Regions from separate parts of the Pseudomonas sp. LABIM340 genome, predicted to be linked through region 1. Evidence: predicted binding sites of a transcription regulator. Region 1 holds the regulator's gene; each other region holds the start of a gene.
The links. The regulator FliA, encoded in region 1, starts transcription of late flagellar genes. The targets are predictions, from matches to a motif close to CTAAAGTTTNNNNNNNNNNNGCCGNTAA.
Positions count from the first base shown of each region.

Region 2: the regulator FliA is predicted to act here: its motif matches at 3,720-3,747, upstream of ABKS89_RS07120 (flagellar protein MotY).
Region 3: the regulator FliA is predicted to act here: its motif matches at 2,934-2,961, upstream of ABKS89_RS10505 (methyl-accepting chemotaxis protein).
Region 4: the regulator FliA is predicted to act here: its motif matches at 2,044-2,071, upstream of motA (flagellar motor stator protein MotA).

Region 1 covers NZ_CM200227.1:4,697,001-4,702,011, reverse strand. The annotation lists gene flhF (flagellar biosynthesis GTPase FlhF) at 1-122, shown strand, start outside; gene fleN (flagellar synthesis regulator FleN) at 286-1,113, shown strand; gene fliA (RNA polymerase sigma factor FliA) at 1,110-1,859, shown strand; gene ABKS89_RS21465 (chemotaxis response regulator CheY) at 2,057-2,431, shown strand; gene ABKS89_RS21460 (protein phosphatase CheZ) at 2,451-3,233, shown strand; gene ABKS89_RS21455 (chemotaxis protein CheA) at 3,265-5,011, shown strand, end outside.
Region 2 covers NZ_CM200227.1:1,497,525-1,502,535, forward strand. The annotation lists gene ABKS89_RS07090 (MFS transporter) at 1-30, shown strand, start outside; gene bfrB (bacterioferritin BfrB) at 78-554, opposite strand; gene ABKS89_RS07100 (bacterioferritin-associated ferredoxin) at 775-990, opposite strand; gene ABKS89_RS07105 (peroxiredoxin) at 1,259-1,861, shown strand; gene rnt (ribonuclease T) at 1,922-2,602, opposite strand; gene pyrC (dihydroorotase) at 2,599-3,645, opposite strand; gene ABKS89_RS07120 (flagellar protein MotY) at 3,784-4,779, shown strand; gene ABKS89_RS07125 (argininosuccinate synthase) at 4,912-5,011, shown strand, end outside.
Region 3 covers NZ_CM200227.1:2,208,998-2,214,008, reverse strand. The annotation lists gene ABKS89_RS10510 (SulP family inorganic anion transporter) at 1-954, shown strand, start outside; gene ABKS89_RS10505 (methyl-accepting chemotaxis protein) at 922-2,877, opposite strand; gene ABKS89_RS10500 (hypothetical protein) at 3,151-3,525, shown strand; gene ABKS89_RS10495 (flavin reductase family protein) at 3,550-4,158, opposite strand; gene ABKS89_RS10490 (hypothetical protein) at 4,236-4,514, opposite strand; gene ABKS89_RS10485 (GFA family protein) at 4,667-5,011, shown strand, end outside.
Region 4 covers NZ_CM200227.1:5,910,359-5,915,369, forward strand. The annotation lists gene motB (flagellar motor protein MotB) at 74-1,132, opposite strand; gene motA (flagellar motor stator protein MotA) at 1,135-1,986, opposite strand; gene ABKS89_RS27305 (HDOD domain-containing protein) at 2,108-3,631, shown strand; gene rhdA (thiosulfate sulfurtransferase) at 3,747-4,559, shown strand; gene asd (archaetidylserine decarboxylase) at 4,563-5,011, shown strand, end outside.

The sequences.
Region 1 (5,011 bases):
CACGCGCGCACCAACTGGTCAGCCGCGCGGTGAGCCTGCAATCGCCCGAAGAGCCTTGCGAGGATGCCATGGCGGACATGTTCGCCGGCCTTTACCAACAGCCGGTGCGTCGCGCCAGCTGAAGATTGTGAGCCCCGGGTGGGGCGTGGGGTGGCCGGTTGAGCCGCCCAAGCGATGCGGATGCTCTGCAAGACGATCCGCGAGCGCCGGAGGCGGTAGAGCACTGCAGCCGGATTAGCCGAAACGCCGATGCGTGACGGTCGAACGACGAGACAAGGTATTGATATGGGTATGCATCCCGTTCAGGTAATCGCAGTCACCGGCGGCAAGGGTGGCGTGGGCAAGACCAACGTGTCGGTGAATCTGTCGCTGGCGCTGGCCGATCTCGGCCGCCGCGTCATGCTGCTGGATGCCGACCTGGGCCTGGCCAACGTCGACGTGCTGCTGGGGCTGTCGCCCAAGCGCACGCTGGCCGACGTCATCGAAGGCGAATGCGACCTGCGTGACGTGATCCTCCAGGGACCCGGCGGCATCCGCATCGTCCCGGCGGCCTCGGGCACCCAGAGCATGGTGCACCTCACGCCGATGCAGCACGCCGGCCTGATCCAGGCATTCAGCGACATCAGCGACAACATCGACGTGCTGGTGGTGGACACCGCCGCCGGCATTGGCGACTCGGTGGTGAGCTTCGTCCGTGCCGCCCAGGAAGTGCTGCTGGTCGTTTGTGATGAACCCACGTCCATCACCGATGCCTACGCTTTGATCAAGCTGCTCAACCGCGACTACGGCATGACCCGTTTCCGCGTGCTGGCGAACATGGCCCACAGCCCTCAGGAGGGCCGCAACCTGTTCGCCAAGCTGACCAAGGTCACCGACCGCTTCCTGGACGTGGCGCTGCAGTACGTCGGCGCCATTCCCTACGACGAGTCGGTGCGCAAGGCCGTGCAGAAGCAGCGTTCGGTGTATGAGGCGTTCCCGCGCAGCAAGGCTTCCCTGGCCTTCCGTGCGGTGGCGCAGAAGGTCGACAGCTGGCCGCTGCCGGCCAACCCAAGAGGGCACCTGGAGTTCTTCGTCGAGCGCCTGGTGCAACATCCCACGGGTTCGGCCGTATGACCGCGGCCTCCGGAGCGCGTATGTACAGCAAGGCACAGGCGCACAACTCCCAGGAACTGCTGATCCAGAAACACGCCCCGCTGGTGAAGCGCATCGCCTACCACCTGCTCGGCCGTCTGCCGGCCAGCGTGCAGGTGGAGGACCTGATGCAGGCCGGCATGATCGGCCTGCTGGAGGCCGCGAAGAAATACGATCAGGGCAAGGGCGCGAGCTTCGAAACCTACGCCGGCATCCGTATCCGCGGCGCCATGCTCGACGAGGTGCGCAAGGGCGATTGGGCCCCGCGTTCGGTCCACCGCAACACCCGCATGGTCAGCGACGCCATCCGCACCGTCGAAGCGCGCACCGGACGTGACGCTAAAGATCAGGAGGTTGCTGCCGAACTCAATATGAGCCTCGAAGATTATTACGGCATCCTCAGCGACACCCAGGGCAGCCGTCTGTACAGCTTCGATGACATGTTGCAGGACGGCGACCAGGGCGGCGGCTTTGCCGAAGACGCCTCGCACCACGACAACGAGCCGTCCCACGGCCTGGAAGACGAACGCTTCCAGGCGGCCCTGGCCGACGCCATCACCAAGCTGCCCGAGCGCGAGCGACTGGTGCTGGCGCTGTACTACGACGAGGAACTCAACCTCAAGGAGATCGGCGAAGTGCTGGGCGTCAGCGAGTCCCGCGTCAGCCAGCTGCACAGCCAGTGCGCCGCGCGCCTGCGTTCGCGACTGGCGGAGTGGCGCGCTCGCTGAGCATCGGGTAGTTTCGCGTCGGCTGCTTCTGAGAGGCGGTGCTGAAGGGATTTTCCTTAGGCAAGTTATAGGCTTACGAATTTTTGGGTGACGTTCCTTTGACGCGCCCACAGCAAAGAGCGCACGACGCTCGATGAATTGACGGCACGCCCGCCAGGGCGCGTTTGGTATCGATGGAGGCAGGTTTGGACAAGAACATGAAAATTCTCATCGTGGACGACTTTTCCACGATGAGGCGCATCATCAAGAACCTCCTGCGGGACCTGGGGTTCACCAACACCGCAGAAGCCGACGACGGCACCACTGCGCTGCCGATGCTGCACAGCGGCAACTTCGACTTCCTCGTTACCGACTGGAACATGCCCGGCATGACCGGCATCGACCTGCTGCGTGCGGTCCGCGCCGACGAGCGTCTGAAGCACCTGCCGGTACTGATGGTCACCGCTGAAGCCAAGCGCGACCAGATCATCGAAGCGGCCCAGGCCGGGGTCAACGGCTATGTGGTCAAGCCTTTCACCGCTCAGGTGTTGAAAGAAAAGATCGAGAAGATTTTCGAGCGGGTCGGCAGCTGAGGCTGACCAAGAGGGCGTCATGGATTTCAACGAATCCGCGGGTGACTTCGAGTCGACCCTGAAAAAACACGCGCGCGAATTGGTCGACTGCCTCGAGCAGGGCGACGTACAGACCGCCGTGCAGCTGATCTCCGAGCTCAACCAGGCGCGTGATCGCGGGCTCTACCAAGAGGTAGGCAAGCTTACCCGCGAGCTGCACAACGCCATCGTCAACTTCCAGATCGATCCCAGCTCCCCGCGCGCCCAGGAAGTCTCGCAGATTGCCGACGCGACTGATCGCCTGTCCTACGTGGTGACGATGACCGAGAAAGCGGCCAATCGGACCATGGACCTGGTGGAAGAGTGCACCCCGGTGGTCATGCACATCGAGACCCAGGCCAAGGAGCTGCAGGAAGACTGGTCGCGTTTCATGCGTCGCGAGCTGGGCCCCGAGGCCTTCCGTGACCTGGCCAAGCGTGTCGAGCAGTTCCTCTACATCAGCGCCCAGGACAGCCGCAAGCTCTCCGCGCACCTGAACGACATCCTGCTCGCGCAGGACTTCCAGGACCTTACCGGGCAAGTGATCAAGCGCGTCACCAAGCTGGTGACCGAGGTCGAGTCGAACCTGGTGAAGCTGGTCTGGATGGCGGGGCAGGTCGATCGCTACGCCGGCATCGAGCATGACCACGAGAGCATGCGCGACGCGGTGGAAAAAGAAAGATCGTCCAAGGGTGAAGGTCCGCAGATTGCTGCCGATACAAGAAAGGACGTCGTATCCGGTCAGGACGATGTCGATGACCTGTTGTCCAGCCTTGGTTTTTAAGCGTCCGCTGACGCTGTAGAGGGAGCACCGAATGAGCTTCGACGCCGATGACGAAATCCTCCAGGACTTCCTGGTGGAGGCCGGCGAGATTCTCGAGCTACTGTCCGAGCAACTGGTCGAGCTGGAAAGCCGCCCGGATGACATGGACCTGCTCAATGCAATCTTCCGTGGGTTCCATACCGTCAAAGGTGGTGCCGGCTTCCTCCAGCTGAATGCGCTGGTGGAGTGCTGCCACATCGCCGAAAACGTGTTCGACATGCTGCGCAAGGGCGAACGCCGCGTGGATGCCGAGCTGATGGACGTGATGCTGCAGGCGCTGGATACCGTCAACGTCATGTTCCAGCAGGTGCGTGACGCGGAGGAGCCGACGCCGGCCACTCCCGAGCTGCTGGCTGCGCTGTCGCGCCTGGCGGATCCGAACGCCGCTCCTGCCGAAGCTCCCGCTGCGGCTGTTGCCGAGCCTGTCGTGGAAGAGGCCCCGGCCGCTGCGGCCGCCTATGGCGACATCACCGACGCTGAGTTCGAACAACTGATGGATGCCCTCGAGCCCGCCGCCGAAGCGCCTGCCGCACCGGTTGGCAGCGGTGGCGACGACATCACCGACGACGAGTTCGAAGCACTGCTCGACCAGCTGCACGGCAAGGGCCAGTTCAGCGCTGCTGCCAAGGAGCCCGTCAGCGCGGCTCCGGCACCGGTTGCCGAGGCGCCCGCCGTCGGTGCTGGCGACGAGATCAGCGACGACGAGTTCGAAGCGCTGCTCGACCAGTTGCATGGCAAGGGTCAGTTCACCGGCGCTAAGGAAGAAGCCGCCGCTCCCGTCGAAACCGCTGCCCAGACCAAGCCCGAGGAAACTCCGGCTGCCGGTGGCGACGACAACATCACCGACGACGAATTCGAGAAGCTGCTCGACGAGCTGCATGGCAAGGGCCAGTTCACCGGCGCGAAGGAAGAAGCGTTCGCGGCTGCGCCCTCCAATGCACAACCCGCTGCACAGCCCAAAGCGGCTGCTGCGCCCGCACCCAAGCCCGCTCCGGCGCCGACCGCTGCCGCCAAGCCTGCGCCGGCCAAGCCCGCCGCTGCCGCCGCAGAAAAGCCGGCCAACGAAGCGGAAACCACCGTGCGCGTGGACACCGCCCGCCTGGACGAGATCATGAACATGGTCGGCGAACTGGTGCTGGTGCGTAACCGCCTGGTGCGTCTGGGCCTGAACAGCGGCGACGAGGCGATGGCCAAGGCCGTCTCCAACCTCGACGTGGTCACCGCCGACCTGCAGTCGTCGGTCATGAAGACCCGCATGCAGCCGATCAAGAAGGTCTTCGGCCGCTTCCCGCGCCAGGTCCGCGATCTGGCGCGCAACCTGAAGAAAGAGATCAACCTCGAGCTGATCGGCGAAGAGACCGACCTGGACAAGAACCTGGTCGAGGCCCTGGCCGACCCGCTGGTGCACCTGGTGCGCAACGCGGTGGATCACGGCATCGAAGGCCCCGACGAGCGCGAGGCCGCCGGCAAGTCGCGTTCGGGCAAGGTGGTGCTGTCCGCCGAGCAGGAAGGCGACCACATCCTGCTGTCGATCTCCGACGACGGCAAGGGCATGGACCCGGACGTTCTGCGCGCCAAGGCTGTGGAGAAGGGCCTGCTGGACAAGGACGCGGCCGATCGCCTCTCCGAGTCCGACTGCTACAACCTGATCTTCGCGCCGGGCTTCTCGACCAAGACCGAGATTTCCGACGTCTCCGGCCGCGGTGTCGGCATGGACGTGGTGAAGACCAAGATTTCCC
Region 2 (5,011 bases), 3.2 Mb from region 1:
GTGCGCCGTCCGCCGAAGGCGAACGTCTAGAAGGGAAGGGCACCGGCGTCCACAACTGCGCCGGTGCCTTTTTTCGATCAGTCGTCTTCGTGCATGTGCGACTGCAGGTAGTTCTCCAGACCGACTTTCTGGATCAGGCCCAGCTGGGTTTCCAGGTAGTCGATGTGCTCTTCCTCGGACTCGAGGATGTCCTTGAGCAGGTCGCGGCTGACGTAGTCATGCACGCTTTCGCAATGCACGATGGCGTCGCGCAGGTCCTTGCAGGCCTTGAGTTCCAGGTTCAGGTCGCACTGCAGCATTTCCTGGGTGTTCTCGCCGATCAGCAGCTTGCCCAGGTCCTGCAGGTTGGGCAGGCCTTCGAGGAACAGGATGCGTTCGATGAGCTTGTCGGCGTGCTTCATCTCATCGATGGACTCGTGGTACTCGTGCGCGCCGAGGCGCTTCAGGCCCCAGTCGTTCCACATGCGCGAGTGCAGGAAGTACTGGTTGATGGCGATCAGCTCGTTGCCGAGGATCTTGTTCAGATGCTGGATGACTTTCTTGTCGCCTTTCATGCCGGGGTCCTGCCGTGTGGAGTGGGAGAGATTGAAATTCTCGCGCCCTTATAACCATCTGTCAAACATAAGTCCTTGAATTTGCTATAAAAAGGAATATGAATGCGAATGTTTTCATTCCGCAACTTGGCGCTAAACCACTGAATTGCGGGCATAAAAAAACCGGGCCAAGGCCCGGTTTCTTCGGAATTTCTGCTGAACTGATCAGCGGTATTTTTTCTCAGCTCGCCGCGTAGGCCAGGTTGTAGTTCATCGCCTGGGCGCTTTGCAGTTCGCCGAGGGTATCGCGAACTACCTGTTTGGCCAGGCAGGCGCACTTGCCACACTGAGTGCCGACGCCGGTGCACTCGCGCACTTCGCGATAGTTGCAGGCGCCGTCGTAGATCGCATCGCGGATCTGGGTATCGGTAACACCGTTGCAGAGGCAGACGTACATGGTTGCACTACAGTCGCTGTGGGGTTGTTGGAGGCGATACTAATAATAATGAGAATGATTGTCAAAATTTACCGGGGACGCTTTCGACGGTCTCCGATAAATGGTCGCGGCGTCAGTGAGTTAGCGGTGAAAGCCGCATGGATGAAGGCATTGCGCGCCAGGTGTATGATGGCTGCCCCTCTGGAGCGGCAGCCCCTCAAGCCCGGCAGTTTCGACCGGTCAGCGGGCTTTTCGCTCCCAAGCGCCTCACCATTTCCGGAGACAAGGAATGAGCGTACTCGTAGGTAAGAAAGCTCCCGATTTCAACGTGGCCGCCGTGCTGGGTACTGGCGAGATCGTCGACAGCTTCGTGCTGTCCGAAGCCATCAAGGGCAAGTACGGCCTGGTGTTCTTCTACCCGCTGGACTTCACCTTCGTGTGCCCGTCCGAGCTGATCGCCCTGGACCACCGCATCCCTGACTTCCAGGCGCGCAACGTCGAAGTGATCGGCGTCTCCATCGACTCCCACTTCACCCACAACGCCTGGCGCAACACCCCGGTGGACAAGGGCGGCATCGGCCCGGTCAAGTACACCCTGGCCGCCGACATTACCCACGAGATCTGCAAGGCCTATGACGTCGAGTCTGAAGGCGGCGTGGCTTTCCGTGGCGCCTTCCTGATCGACCAGAACGGAGTGGTGCGTTCGCAGATCGTCAACGACCTGCCGCTGGGCCGTAACATGGACGAGCTGCTGCGCCTGGTCGACGCCCTGCAGTTCACCGAGGAGCACGGCGAAGTCTGCCCGGCCAACTGGAAGAAGGGCGACAAGGGCATGACTGCCTCGCCCGAAGGCGTTGCCGCCTACCTGGCCGAGAATGCCGGCAAGCTGTAAAGCTGCTGGTGAATAAAAAAGCCCCGCAATTGCGGGGCTTTTTTATTCAGGACGGCGCGATCAGTGATCGTCTTCCATCCAGCCGCCGAATTCCTTCCAGCGGTTGACGATGCCGCAGAACAGCTCGGCCGTCTTTTCGGTGTCGTAGCGCGCCGAGTGGGCCTCGCGGTTGTCGAACTCGATGCCGGCGGTCTGGCAGGCCTTGGCCAGGACGGTCTGGCCGTAGGCGAGGCCGGCGAGGGTAGCAGTGTCGAAGCTGGAGAACGGGTGGAACGGATTGCGTTTCACGCCGCTGCGGTTCACCGCGGCATTGAGGAAGCCCAGGTCGAAGCTGCTGTTGTGGCCGACCAGGATCGCCCGCTTGCAGCCGTTGGACTTCAGCGATTTGCGGATGCCACGGAAGATTTCAGTCAGCGCCTGTTCTTCCGGCACGGCCATGCGCAGCGGGTGGTCCAGCTTGATGCCGGTGAACTCCAGCGCGGCCTGCTCGATGTTGGCGCCTTCGAAGGGCTCCACACGGAAGAAGTAGGTGTGCTCGGGGAACAGGTAGCCGCTCTCGTCCATGCCGATGGTGACGGCAGCGATTTCCAGCAGGGCGTCGGTGCCGGCGTTGAAACCGCCGGTCTCGACGTCCACCACGACCGGCAGGTAGCCACGGAAGCGGCGCGCCATCGGGTGGCGCGGGCCGGGCGGGAAGGAACCGTCGAGTTCTTCTTCGAAGATTTCGTTCTCGTCACTCATGCCTCGGTCTCCAGCAGGCGCCAGCGCAGTTTTTCACCCGCGCGCAGCGGGACCACGTCGAAGTCGCCGAACGGCAGCGAGGCGGGGGCTTCCCATTCTTCGCGGACCAGGGTGATGCGGTCGCTGTTGCGCGGCAGACCGTAGAAATCCGGGCCGTGGAGGCTGGCGAAGCCTTCCAGCTTGTCCAGCGCCTTGCGCTGCTCGAAGGCTTCGGCGTACAGCTCGATGGCGGCGTAGGCGGTGTAGCAGCCGGCGCAACCGCAGGCGGCTTCCTTGGCGTGGCGTGCGTGGGGAGCCGAGTCGGTGCCGAGGAAGAACTTCGGACTGCCGCTGGTGGCGGCATCCAGCAGGGCTTCCTGGTGGGTGTTGCGCTTGAGGATCGGCAGGCAATAGAAGTGCGGGCGGATGCCGCCAACCAGCATGTGGTTGCGGTTGTACAGCAGGTGGTGCGCGGTGATGGTGGCGCCGACGTTGGCCGGGGCGGCCTTGACGAAGGCGGCGGCATCGCCGGTGGTGATGTGCTCGAAGACCACCTTGAGGGTCGGGAAACGCTCGACCACGCGGGTCAGGTGCTCGTCGATGAAGCGCTTCTCGCGGTCGAACACGTCGACCTCGGCGCGGGTCACCTCGCCGTGCACCAGCAGCGGCAGGCCGACTTCGGCCATGGCTTCGAGCACGTGGAAGATGTTGTCGACGCTGGTGACGCCGGAATCGGAGTTGGTGGTGGCGCCGGCCGGGTACAGCTTGGCGGCGTGCACGAAGCCGGAGGCCTTGGCGGCACGGACTTCCTCGGCGCTGGTGCGGTCGGTGAGGTACAGCACCATCAGCGGCTCGAAGCGGCTGCCGGCGGGACGGGCGGCCAGGATGCGCTGGCGGTAGGCGTCGGCTTCGGCGGCGTTGCGTACCGGTGGGACCAGGTTCGGCATGATGATGGCGCGGCCGAAGGTGCGGGCGGCGTCGCCGACGGTTTGCGCGAGTGCGGCGCCGTCGCGCAGGTGGATGTGCCAGTCGTCGGGGCGCAGGAGTGTCAGGCGGTCGGACATGCGGATTCCAGGGGTGCGGTTGCAGCGGGAAGAGGGTGAAATGCTACCGGAAAAGGCCGCCGCCGGCACTCGCTATCAAGTTTTGCCGAGGCCGACCGATAGAATCTGGGACGCCTCTTTATCTGTATGGAAGCCACCGTGCGCCAGCCCTCCCTTCTCCTGCTCGCTCTCTGTGCCAGCCTCCCGGCCTGGGGGCTGACCTTCCAGACGCGCATGGAAAGTGCGCAATGGACGGTGGAGGGGGATCAGTTCGAGTGCCGGCTGTCGCAGAGCGTGACCGGATTCGGCCTGGGCGAGTTCGTCTGGCGCGCCGGCGAGTTGCCGACCTTCCGTCTCAAACCGCAGACGGGCTGGCTGGGCAGCGGCTCGGCAACCCTGCTGGCAGCCGCGCCGCCATGGCGCCCGGGGCAGGGCGACCTGAACCTGGGGGCGGTGCGGGTGGGCTCGGGCGATGTTCCCTTCAACAGTACCCAGCAGCAGGCCGGGCGCCTGCTCGGCGGCCTGCTGGAGGGGCGCGCTCCGGAGGTGCGCCACCGCACGCGTACCGGCGAGAATCTGCTGGTACGGCTGATGCCGACGCGTTTCGCCGACGGATACGTGAAGTTCCAGGACTGTTCGACGAAGATGCTCCCGGTCAATTTCGACCAGGTGCGTCAGAGCCAGGTAGGCTTCCCGGACGGCGGCACCGAGGTCGACCCGCTGGGCCGCGCCAAGCTGGACATCATCCTGCAGTACATGAAGGCCGACCCGACGGTGAACCGCATCGAGCTGGACGGCCATTCCGACAACAGTGGCAACCGCCTGGCCAACCGCGAGGCCTCGCGTCGCCGCGCCATCGCGGTGATGGAGTACCTGAAGGCCAATGGCGTGGCGGAATCGCAGATCACCGTGCGTTTCTACGGCGAGCGTTACCCGCTGGTGAAGAACAATTCCGCCGCCAACCGTGCGCAGAATCGCCGGGTTACGGTGAACCTGTCCCGCGAGGCGGTCGTCGAACAGGCTCCCGCCGAAGCCCCGCCAGCCCCTGCCGTACCGGCTCCCAGCCCCGCCAGCGCGCCGACTCAGGGCGCCTCAGCGCCTGCCGCCAACGCCTCCAACCCGCCTGCAACGCCGCCTTCAGCACCCAAGGGCTGAGCTGCGGCGTCGGGTCGCACCGACGATAGTATTTGTCGCTTTGTCGTCAAAAGCTGTCGCCCCTCTGTAAATTATTCCGAGCGGACAGTAGAATCGGTCCCTTTCGTGACAACCCCCGTGGAGTTGAGTGGCATGGCGGACGTGAAGAAGGTAGTCCTGGCGTATTCCGGTGGCCTGGATACCTCGGTAATTCTGAAGTGGCTGCAGGATACCTATAACTGCGAAGTGGTGA
Region 3 (5,011 bases), 2.5 Mb from region 1:
GTCAGCTTCTGCAGCGCCATGTTGACCGCACGCAGCTTCGCCGCCCGCCACGGCTACGCCATCGATGCCAACCACGAGTTCATGGCGCTGGGCATGGCCAACATCGGCGCGGGGATTTCCCAGGGCTTCGTCATCAGCGGCGCGGACTCGCGCACCGCGGTGAACGACATGGTCGGCGGCAAGAGCCAGCTGGTCGGCGTGGTCGCCGCACTGGTGATCGGCCTGGTCCTGCTGCTGTTCAGCAAGCCGCTGGGCTGGGTGCCGATGCCGGCGCTGGGCGCGGTGCTGCTGATGGCCGGCTGGGGGCTGATCGACTTCCGTGCGCTGCGCGGCTTCTGGGCACTGAGCCGGTTCGAGTTCGGCCTGTGCGTGCTGACCACGGCCGGTGTGCTCAGCGTCGGCGTGCTGCCGGGCATCTTCGTCGCCATCATGCTCGCCCTGCTGCGCCTGCTCTACCTCACCTATCGCCCGCACGACGCGGTGATGGGCTGGGTACACGGCATCGACGGCCAGGTGGAGCTGGAGCAGTACCCCAACGCCCATACCCTGCCGGGGCTGGTGATCTACCGCTTCGATGCGCCGATCCTGTTCTTCAACGCCGACTACTTCAAACAGCGCCTGCTGGAAGTGGTGGCCGAGGCACCGAACACGCGCGCGGTGCTGCTCAATGCCGAGGGCATCCTCAACCTGGATATCAGCGGCCTGACCTCGCTGCGCGAAGTGCAGCAGACTCTCGACGCCCAGGGCGTGCACCTGTCCCTGGCGCGGGTGACCGGCGAAACCCTGGCGATGCTCAAACGCTCCGGCGCCCTGGGCGAGGTGAAGCCGCCGCTGGTGTTCAGTTCGGTGCGCGCGGGCGTCACCGCCTACCGGCGCTGGCACCAGCAGCGCAAGCGCGAGCAGGCGGCCAGCGCCCAGGCGTCACAGGCGGAACTGCCCAACCAGCCCCTGTAGCTCGCGGCTGAGCTGCGCCAGCTCGACACTGGAAGACGCCGTGGACTCCATGGCCTGCGCCGATTCGTCGGCAATGCCGCGGATGCTGCTGACGCTGCGGCTGATCTCCTCGGCCACCGCGCTCTGTTGCTCGGAAGCGGCGGCGATCTGCTGGTTCATCTGGTGGATCACCGCCACCGCCGAGGCGATGGTGCCCAGCGCGGCCTCGGTCTGTACCGCGTCGCCGACGGTCATTTCCACCAGCGCGTGACTGCGCTGCATACGTTGCACCGATGTATTCGCGCCGCTCTGCAGGGCGGCAATCAGCGTCTCGATCTCTGCGGTGGACTGCTGGGTACGCCGCGCCAGCGCCCGCACTTCATCGGCAACCACGGCAAAGCCCCTTCCCTGCTCGCCCGCCCGCGCGGCCTCGATGGCGGCGTTGAGCGCCAGCAGGTTGGTCTGCTCGGCGACGTTCTTGATCACGTCCAGCACGCTGCCGATGCTCTGGCTCTCGCGGCCGAGCTGCTCGATGCTCTGGGTGGCCGCGCGCACCGCATCGGCCAGTTGCTCGATGCGGCCGAGGGTCTGGCGCACCACGTCCTGCCCGCTGGCCACCTTGCCGTCGGCCTGTTCGGCGGAGCTGGCGGCTTCTTCGGCATTGCGCGCCACGTCGTGGACGGTGGCGGCCATCTGGTTCATCGCTGTAGCAACCTGATCGGTCTCGGCTTTCTGGCTGTTCACCCCGTGCTGGGTGCGCTCGGTGACGCTGGACAGCGCCTGCGCCGAGGCGGTGATCTGCCCCACGCCGTCGCTCAGGCGGCTGACGATACCGCGCAGGCTGTCGGCCATGCTGCCGACCGCGCTCATCAGTTGGCCGATCTCATCCTTGCGCCGCACTTCGATGCTCACGCTCAGATCGCCCTCGGCAATGCGCCGAGCCATGCCGATCACCTGTCGCAGCGGTCGCACGATCATCCAGGTGATCAGCAACGAGGCCAGCGCGCCGACCAGCAGCGCCAACGCCGCCGAAGCGACAATCAGCAACGTATTGGTGCGCAACTGGCTCTGCATGGCCGCACGCTGGGCGGCGTAGGCGTCGTCGACCTGCTGCATGACCAGCGCCGCGCGGTCGTTCATCTGCGCGTGAACCTGCTTTTCCTGTTCGAGGCTGGCGGTGTATTCGTCGAGCTTCTCGACGAAGGCGTTGATGTTGGTGATGACGTCCTTGAGCACCGAGACGTAGGTCGGATCGGTGATGGCCTCCTGCAGCTTGGCGGACAGCTCCAGCGCCTCGGCGGCGGACTTGATGCGGCCGCCCTCGGCCTTCTCTTCGCTACCGGCCTCCAGGCGCGAGCGGGCCTCGTTCAGGCCCTGCAGCACCAGGCGGTAGAGCTGGCTGACCTGGGCGGCCTGCTGCAGCAGTTCCTCGCCCTTCTGGCCCTGGGAATCCTTGAGTTCATAGGCGCCGTCATCGGCGAGGCTGGATTGCAGGATGTCCAGGCTGTTGGACGCGCCGCTCACCGACCAGGTGGCGGCGTCCAGCGACAGGCGCCGGCTCTTGCTGGACTTCTCGAAGCTGGCGAAGGCCGCAAGGTAGTCGGCAACGCCCTGCTCGACGCGGGCCATGGCCGCCGCCTGATCCGGCTGGGCCTTGAGACGCGCCACCGCTTCACCGAGGTTGCCTGCGTGTTCGCGCAGGCGCTTGGCCGAGGCATCGCTGGCGTCGATCACGAAGTCCTTCTCGCTCTGGCGCATCTCCAGCAACTCGCGGTTGATGGTCGACATGTCGCCGAGGAGGTCGAAGCGCTGGGAAATTGCCCGTAGCGAGGTCACGCCGATCACCGCTACCACGGCCGTCAGCAACAGCACCAGGCCGAATCCGATGGCCAGTTTCTTCGCCGTTCCCATATCGGCCAGACGACGCTGCACGAAGGCAACCATGGCTTCTCCCCCCATCCGCAATGGCGTTGCAGGAAATCCCGAAGGTCTCCTGATCGTTATCGCTGCTTTTGCGCGGAACATTAGGAGCGCCGCCCACCGACTGGATAGAGGGCACGACGGTGATGGCACGGTGATGCTGCACAGAGATACGTGGAGGTCGTATCCAGAACACTGAACAGGACTTTCCTTGCCCGGATACGGAAATCGCCGACAGCGACCTGCCGGCCTGACCGTTCAGATTCCGACACCTGACTTTCCACTCCAGGTGCTCGGATGAACGCCTACTATCAACTGGTCCTGCAGCGCCCGCTGGCGGGATTCGCCCACGCACTCCAATTGCCGGAGCTGTACCGCGAGCAGCGCCGCCTCGATCCGCTGCTGCTCGCTCGCGGGCAATTGCCGATCCGCCGCTTCGTCTGCCCGCTGGCCTGCGACGAGGTCAAGGGCGAGTGGCTCGACTGCTGGTTCGATGCCCAGACCGGCTGGAGCCTGGTCCACGGCATCGTCAGCCTGGTTCACGGCAGCACGCTGGAATTCACCCGTCGCAACGAACTGCTCTCGGAGCTCTTCGCTCTCGGCGAACGGCTGGACGTGGCGCGCATGGGCGGCATCCACTGGCAGCTGGGTCTGGAACTGGAGTTCGCCTGACGCCACAGCGCCAGGCACGGCGTCCTACTTCGGGCGAATCATGCTGAAGGTGTCGCGGGTATAGCTGTACTGGGTGCCGCCCAGGCGACCGACCAGGTCCAGCTTCGCCGGATCGACATGGCGCTCGTCCTGCATCACCGACTCATCGATGTGCGCCAGCAGCACGCGGGCGAAGATCAGCATGCTGGAGGGATTGTCCGCCGGGTACGGCATGATTTCCGCCAGCTGGCATTCGAAGGCCACCGGCACGCCGACCACTCGCGGCGGAGCTACGCGTTCGCTGGGCACGGTGGCGATGCCGGCGTGCTCGATCTCGCTGACACCGTGGGGCAGCCAGGCGGCGGTGGCGTTCATGTTTTCGGCCTGGGCGGCGCTGACCAGGTGGATCACCAGCTCGCCGGTCTCGCGTACGTTGCGCAGGGTGTCCTTGACGCTGCCGTCCTCACGCACGCTGGTGTTGACCAGCAGGGTCGGCGGCGAATCGCTGATGACCTGGAAGAAGCTGAACGGCGCGAGGTTGCTCTGGCCGTCCCTGGACAAGGTGGTAACCCAGGCGATCGGGCGTGGCGTGACGGTGGAGGCCAGCCAGCGGTAAGCCTCGGCCTTGGACAGTTGGGTGAAGTCGAGTTGCATGGGCTGATCCTGGCAGAACGGCGGGCGATGCGGTGGGAAAGGCGCGGGCCGCTTCAGGCAGCCCGGCGATGCGCGGCTCAGCGGCCGGCGCGGGATTCCTTGATGTAGAAGCGCGCGCGGCTGGCCTTGTCGGCGCAACCGTCGTACGCCTCGACCTGCTGCTGGGTCTTGGCAGCGGTCAGCAGGCCGACGGCCTTGGAGTAGCTGACAGTGCCGGCGAAACCTTCGGCCTTGGCCAGGTCCAGCTCGTGCCAGGCGGCGTTCAGCTCGTTGGCGCAGCTGTCGCGGTTGACGGTCTTGCCCGAGCAGCCGGCGACGGCGAGCAGCAGGGCGATGATCAGGGGAATGCGCGGCATGACGAAACTCCTGGAAGTATTCGGGGGTGAATCCAGCTTAGAACGCGGCGCAGAGGCCTGCCGGACGGCGCCGCAGTATGCCACCGGACGGATGGCATTCAAGCGACTACTACACTGTTTGCCCACGGGGTATCCCGACAAGGAGAAGGACCATGGTGCACCAGGGCAGCTGCCATTGCGGGCAGATCGCGTTCGAAGTGGAAGGGGACGTCGGTGAAGTCGTGTCATGCAACTGCTCGATCTGCCGGCGCAAGGGTTCGCTGCTGTGGTTCGTGCCGCGCGGCAAGCTGAAGCTGACGACTCCTGAGAGTGCGATGAGCACCTATACGTTCAACACCCATCGCATCGAGCACCGTTTCTGCCCCACCTGCGGCTGCGCGCCGCTGGCCTACGGCGCGATGCCGGACGGCACGCCGATGGCGGCAATCAATGTGCGCTGCCTGCCGGGCGTGGAGCTGGCGGGACTGACGGTGAAGGAGTACGACGGCAAGAGCGTG
Region 4 (5,011 bases), 1.2 Mb from region 1:
ATGGCGGATAAAGCGTTCCGCTTTATCCGCCCTAGACGAAGAAGGCCAGCTTTTCAGCTGGCCTTCTGGTTTTTCACTGCTGCTTGTTCAGCTCGTCGAGTTTCAGCGTGCCGCCGTCGTCGAACAGGTTGAGCTTCTGCTTGAGCTGGTCAGGCGGCAGCGGGTCGCCCTGCCCGGCCGCCGGCTTGGCCGGCGCACCGTTGGGCGCAGCCGCGCCCGGAGCTGCCGGAGCGACGCCATCGGCAGGCTTGTCAGCCCCGCCATCCTGGCCTTCGATGGCGCGCTGGGCCTTCTTGGTCAGGACAATGATGTCGATGCGGCGGTTCACCGGATTGAGCGGCTGATTGCGGTCGAACAGCGCAGACGAGGCGTAACCCACCACGCGGGCGATCTGGTCTTCCGGGTAGCCGCCGGCTTCCAGCGCACGGCGCGCGGCGTTGGCGCGGTTGGCCGAGAGTTCCCAGTTGCCGAAGTCGCCATTGCCGGCGTAGGGCTTGGCGTCGGTGTGGCCGCTGATGCTGATCTTGTTCGGCACCTGCTTGATGGTCTCGGCCAGCGCCAGCAGGATGTCCTCGAAGTACGGCTGCAGGCGCGCGCTGCCCAGGTCGAACATCGGCCGGTTGTCCGAGTCGACGATCTGGATGCGCAGGCCGTCCTGGGTGATCTCGAAGAGGATCTGGTCCTTGAAGCGCTTGAGGGTCGGGTTCTCGTCGACCTTGTTCTGCAACTCCTGCAGCAGCAGCTCCAGGCGCTCCTTTTCGACCTGCTCGGCGACGTCCTGGGCCTGCTGCTCGGTGATCTTGGCGTTCTCGTCCGGGTTGATCCGTGTCTCGTCGGCGTCCGGCTGGGCCTGGATCTGCGGGTTCAGGGTCTTGTCCGGCGCCGGCGTCGGCGTGCCGCCCAGGTCGATGACGTAGGGACTGGCGCTCTCGGTAAAACCGATGGGGTCCTGGAAATAGCCGGAGATGGCCTTCTTCTGTTCCGGCGTGGCCGACGACAGCAGCCAGAGCACGAGGAAGAACGCCATCATGGCGGTGGCGAAGTCGGCGAAGGCGATCTTCCACCCACCGCCATGGTGGCCGGCGGCGTAGCGCTTGATGCGCTTGACGATGATCGGCTGGTTGTTATCCATGCTTAGCGCCCACGAACCGCCTGCTCCAGCTCACTGAAGCTGGGACGGTGCGCCGGCAGCAGCACCTTGCGGCCGAACTCGACGGCCAGCGACGGCGGCATGCCGGAGGCGGAAGCCACCAGGCAGGCCTTGATCGATTCGTACAGGTTCAGCTCTTCCTTGGCGTCGTGCTCCAGGGCGTTGGCCAGCGGACCGACGAAGCCGTAGGCGGCGAGAATACCGAGGAAGGTACCGACCAGTGCTGCGGCCACATGGTGGCCAATCTCGGCCTGGCTGCCCTGGCCGAGCAGGGCCATGGTGATCACGATGCCCAGTACAGCCGCGACGATACCGAAGCCCGGCAGGGCGTCGGCCACGCGAGTCACCGCATGGGCCGGGTGTTCGAGGTCTTCCTTGAGGCTGCCCAGTTCCATGTCGAACAGGCCCTCCAGCTCGTGGGGGGCCATGTTGCCGGAGGACATGATGCGCAGGTAGTCGCAGACGTACGCGGTCATGCGTTCGTCCTTGAGCACCGCCGGGTACTTGCTGAAGATCGGGCTTGCGGCCGGGTCCTCGACGTCCGCCTCGATGGCCATCATGCCTTCGCGGCGGCTCTTGTTGAGCACTTCGTAGAGCATGCCCAGCACTTCCAGGTAGAAGGTGTGGGTGAAGCGGTTGCCGAACATCTTCGGCGCCTTCTTCAGCACGGTCATGAAGGTGCTGCCAGGGTTGGCCTGGAGGAACGCGCCCAGCGCGGCGCCGCCGATGATCAGCACCTCGAACGGCTGGATGATGGCCGCGATCTTGCCGCCGGAGAGCATGTAGCCGCCGAGCACGCTGGCCATGAGAACGATGATGCCGATGATTTTTGCCATGGGGACCGGACTGAAACGGTGAACAGAAAGGGAGGCAAGTTTCCCGCCTCCCTGTTGTTATCGGAGATTTCGGGCAAGACTATAGGCCGAAAACACTAAAAACCAGTTCGGCGCCTCACGCATGTCCAAGCAAATGCTTCATCCAGAGCGTCTCAAGGCCTGGCTTACCCAGCTGGAAGACCTGCCTTTGCCGGTTCCGCTGGAGCAGCGCGACGATATCCGCCGTGCGTTGAACGATAGCCGCCGCTCGATCCGTGACATCGCCGATTTGCTGCAGGATGCGCCGACACTGGCTTTCGCCATCCTGCGCGAAGCCAACCGCGCGCCGAGCGCACGGGACAATCCGGCGGAAAGCCTGGAGGTCGCCCTCAATCGTCTGGGCCTGAGTCGCGCCAGCCAGTTGCTCGACAGCCTGCCAGCTGTTCCCGAGGCGCAGATGCCGCGCGCGCTGAACCAACTGCTGCTGATCAGCCGTCACGCCATGCAGCAGGCCAGCGGCCTGTTCGCCAACCGCCTGGCGCGGCTCTGGCAGGAAATCCACTGGGGCAGCCTGTTCACCCTGGCGCCGCTGTGGGCGCTGGCGACCGCGCGGCCCGAGCTGATGGAGAACTGGCAGCGCCAGGTCTACGGCCTGGGTCGCTGCAGTAGCGAAGTCGAGGAAGAACTGCTCGGCACCCGCCTGCTGCCACTGTGCCGCGCACTCGCCGACAGCTGGCGCCTGCCGGACTGGGTCGGTCAGGGTTACGCGCTGCTCAGCGACGACAAGCGCCTGCTGGTGCGCGCCCTGCACGTCGCCCACACCGAACACGATGCACTGGGCCAGCAGCAGCGCCTGGACGCCGACCCGGAGCTGCAGCGCTGGCTGACTCGCCCGGCCAACACGATCCTCCTCGCCAACAGCATCGCCATGGCCGCGCACCAGTCGTGGGGCGGCGTGCACATGCTGCGCTGGCAGCGCCTGACCAGCCTCTACCTGCAGATGCCGCTGGAGGAGCTGCAGCAGACCGTCCACGGGCTTGCCGCTCAGAGCGCCCGGCGCCACGCCCGCCCGCAGCTCTGGCACCCGGCCGAGGCGCTGCTCTGGCCCTGGGAGGCGCGCCGCTGGCTCAACGGCCCGAAGGCCGAGGAGCCGGCCAAGGCACCGGACACCCTGGCCGAGTGGCGCCAACACTGCACCCGCCTGATGCAGACGCCCAGCCCGTTCGGCAACGCCGTGCAACTGCTCGACTGCGCCAGCGATGCCCTGCAGGCCTGCGGGCTGCAACGCGGCATGATCCTGCTGGCCGACAAGGGCGGCAGCTGGCTGCAGGCGCGCCGGGACTTCGGCCTGGACGGCGAGATCGGCGACTTCAAGCTGGAAGTCGCCGCCAGCCCGGTGCTGCGCAAACTCCTGCAACAACCCGGTCAGTTGCGCCTGAGCCCGGCCAACATGGCCGAGTTCTCGGCGCTGATTCCCGGCGCGCTGAAGGCGCTGATCCCCAGCGAACACCTGCTGCTGCGCTCGCTGGGCAACGGCGCGCGGGTCGTCATGCTGATCATCTGCGACCGCAACGGCCAGCCTTTGGCGGACCTGCACGCACAGGCCTTTGGCCGCACCGTGCAGTGCATCGAGCATGCGGTGAAGCAGATGGCTCGGGGTTCCTGATCCGCGAAAGGTTTGCGCCCCGCCGCGTCCCCTTTAAACTAACCGCCCTCACGGGGTAGCCCAGGGCGCCTGCTCACGTTGCCTCCCCCCACCGTTCCCGCCGGGAGACTCCGACATGTCTGCCTTCTCCGCCCTGCCCCTGGTGATCGAACCGGCTGACCTCGCCAGCCGCCTCGACGCCCCCGAACTGATCCTGGTCGATCTGACCAGCGCTGCACGCTATGCCCAGGGCCACATTCCCGGCGCCCGCTTCGTTGCCCCCGCGCGCACCCAGCTGGGCGGGCCAGCACCGGGCCTGCTGCCGACCAAGGCCGACCTGGAAGCGCTGTTCGGCGAACTGGGCCACAACCCCGATGCCGTCTACGTGGTCTACGACGACGAAGGCGGCGGCTGGGCCGGCCGCTTCATCTGGCTGCTGGATGTGATCGACCACAGCAACTACCACTACGTCGATGGCGGCCTGCACGCCTGGCTCGCCGACGGCCTGCCGCTCTCCGAGGACGTCCCGGCGCCGGCCGGTGGCCCGCTGCCGCTGACCCTGCACGACGAGCCCACCGCCACCCGCGAATACCTGCAGAGCCGCCTGGGCGCCGCCGACCTGGCCGTCTGGGACGCCCGCAACCCCAGCGAATACAGCGGCCAGAAAGTCCTCGCCGCCAAGGCCGGCCACGTGCCCGGCGCCGTCAATTTCGAATGGACCGCCGGAATGGATCCGGCCCGCGCCCTGCGCATCCGTACCGATATGCCGCAGATCCTCCAGGACCTGGGCATCACCAAGGACAAGGAAGTGATCACCCACTGCCAGACCCACCACCGTTCCGGCTTCACCTACCTGGTGGCCAAGGCCCTCGGCTATCCGCGGGTCAAGGGCTATGCCGGTTCCTGGTCGGAATGGGGCAACCATCCCGACACCCCCGTAGAGGTTTAAGGAATGTCGTTCAAAGATCGTCTGTTCATCCTCGCCCAGTACCTGCTGCCGCATCACCTGCTGTCGCGCCTGATCGGTTGCGCCGCGGAGTGCCGCGCGCCCTGGTTCAAGGACCGCCTGATTCCCTGGTTCGCCCGCCGATACAAAGTGGACATGCGCGAAGCCCAGGTCGAGGACCTGAGCGCGTATGAGCACTTCAACGCCTTCTTCACCCGTGCCCTGAAAGACGGCGCACGTCCGCTGGACGAAAGCGCAGGCGCGGTGCTCTGCCCCGCCGATGGCGCCATCAGCCAGCTCGGCCCGATCGAACACGGCCGCGTGTTCCAGGCCAAGGGCCACAGCTACAGCCTGATGGAGCTGCTGGGCGGCGACGCCGAGCGCGCCGCGCCCTTCATGGGCGGCGAGTTCGCCACCGTCTACCTGTCGCCCAAGGACTACCACCGCGTGCACAT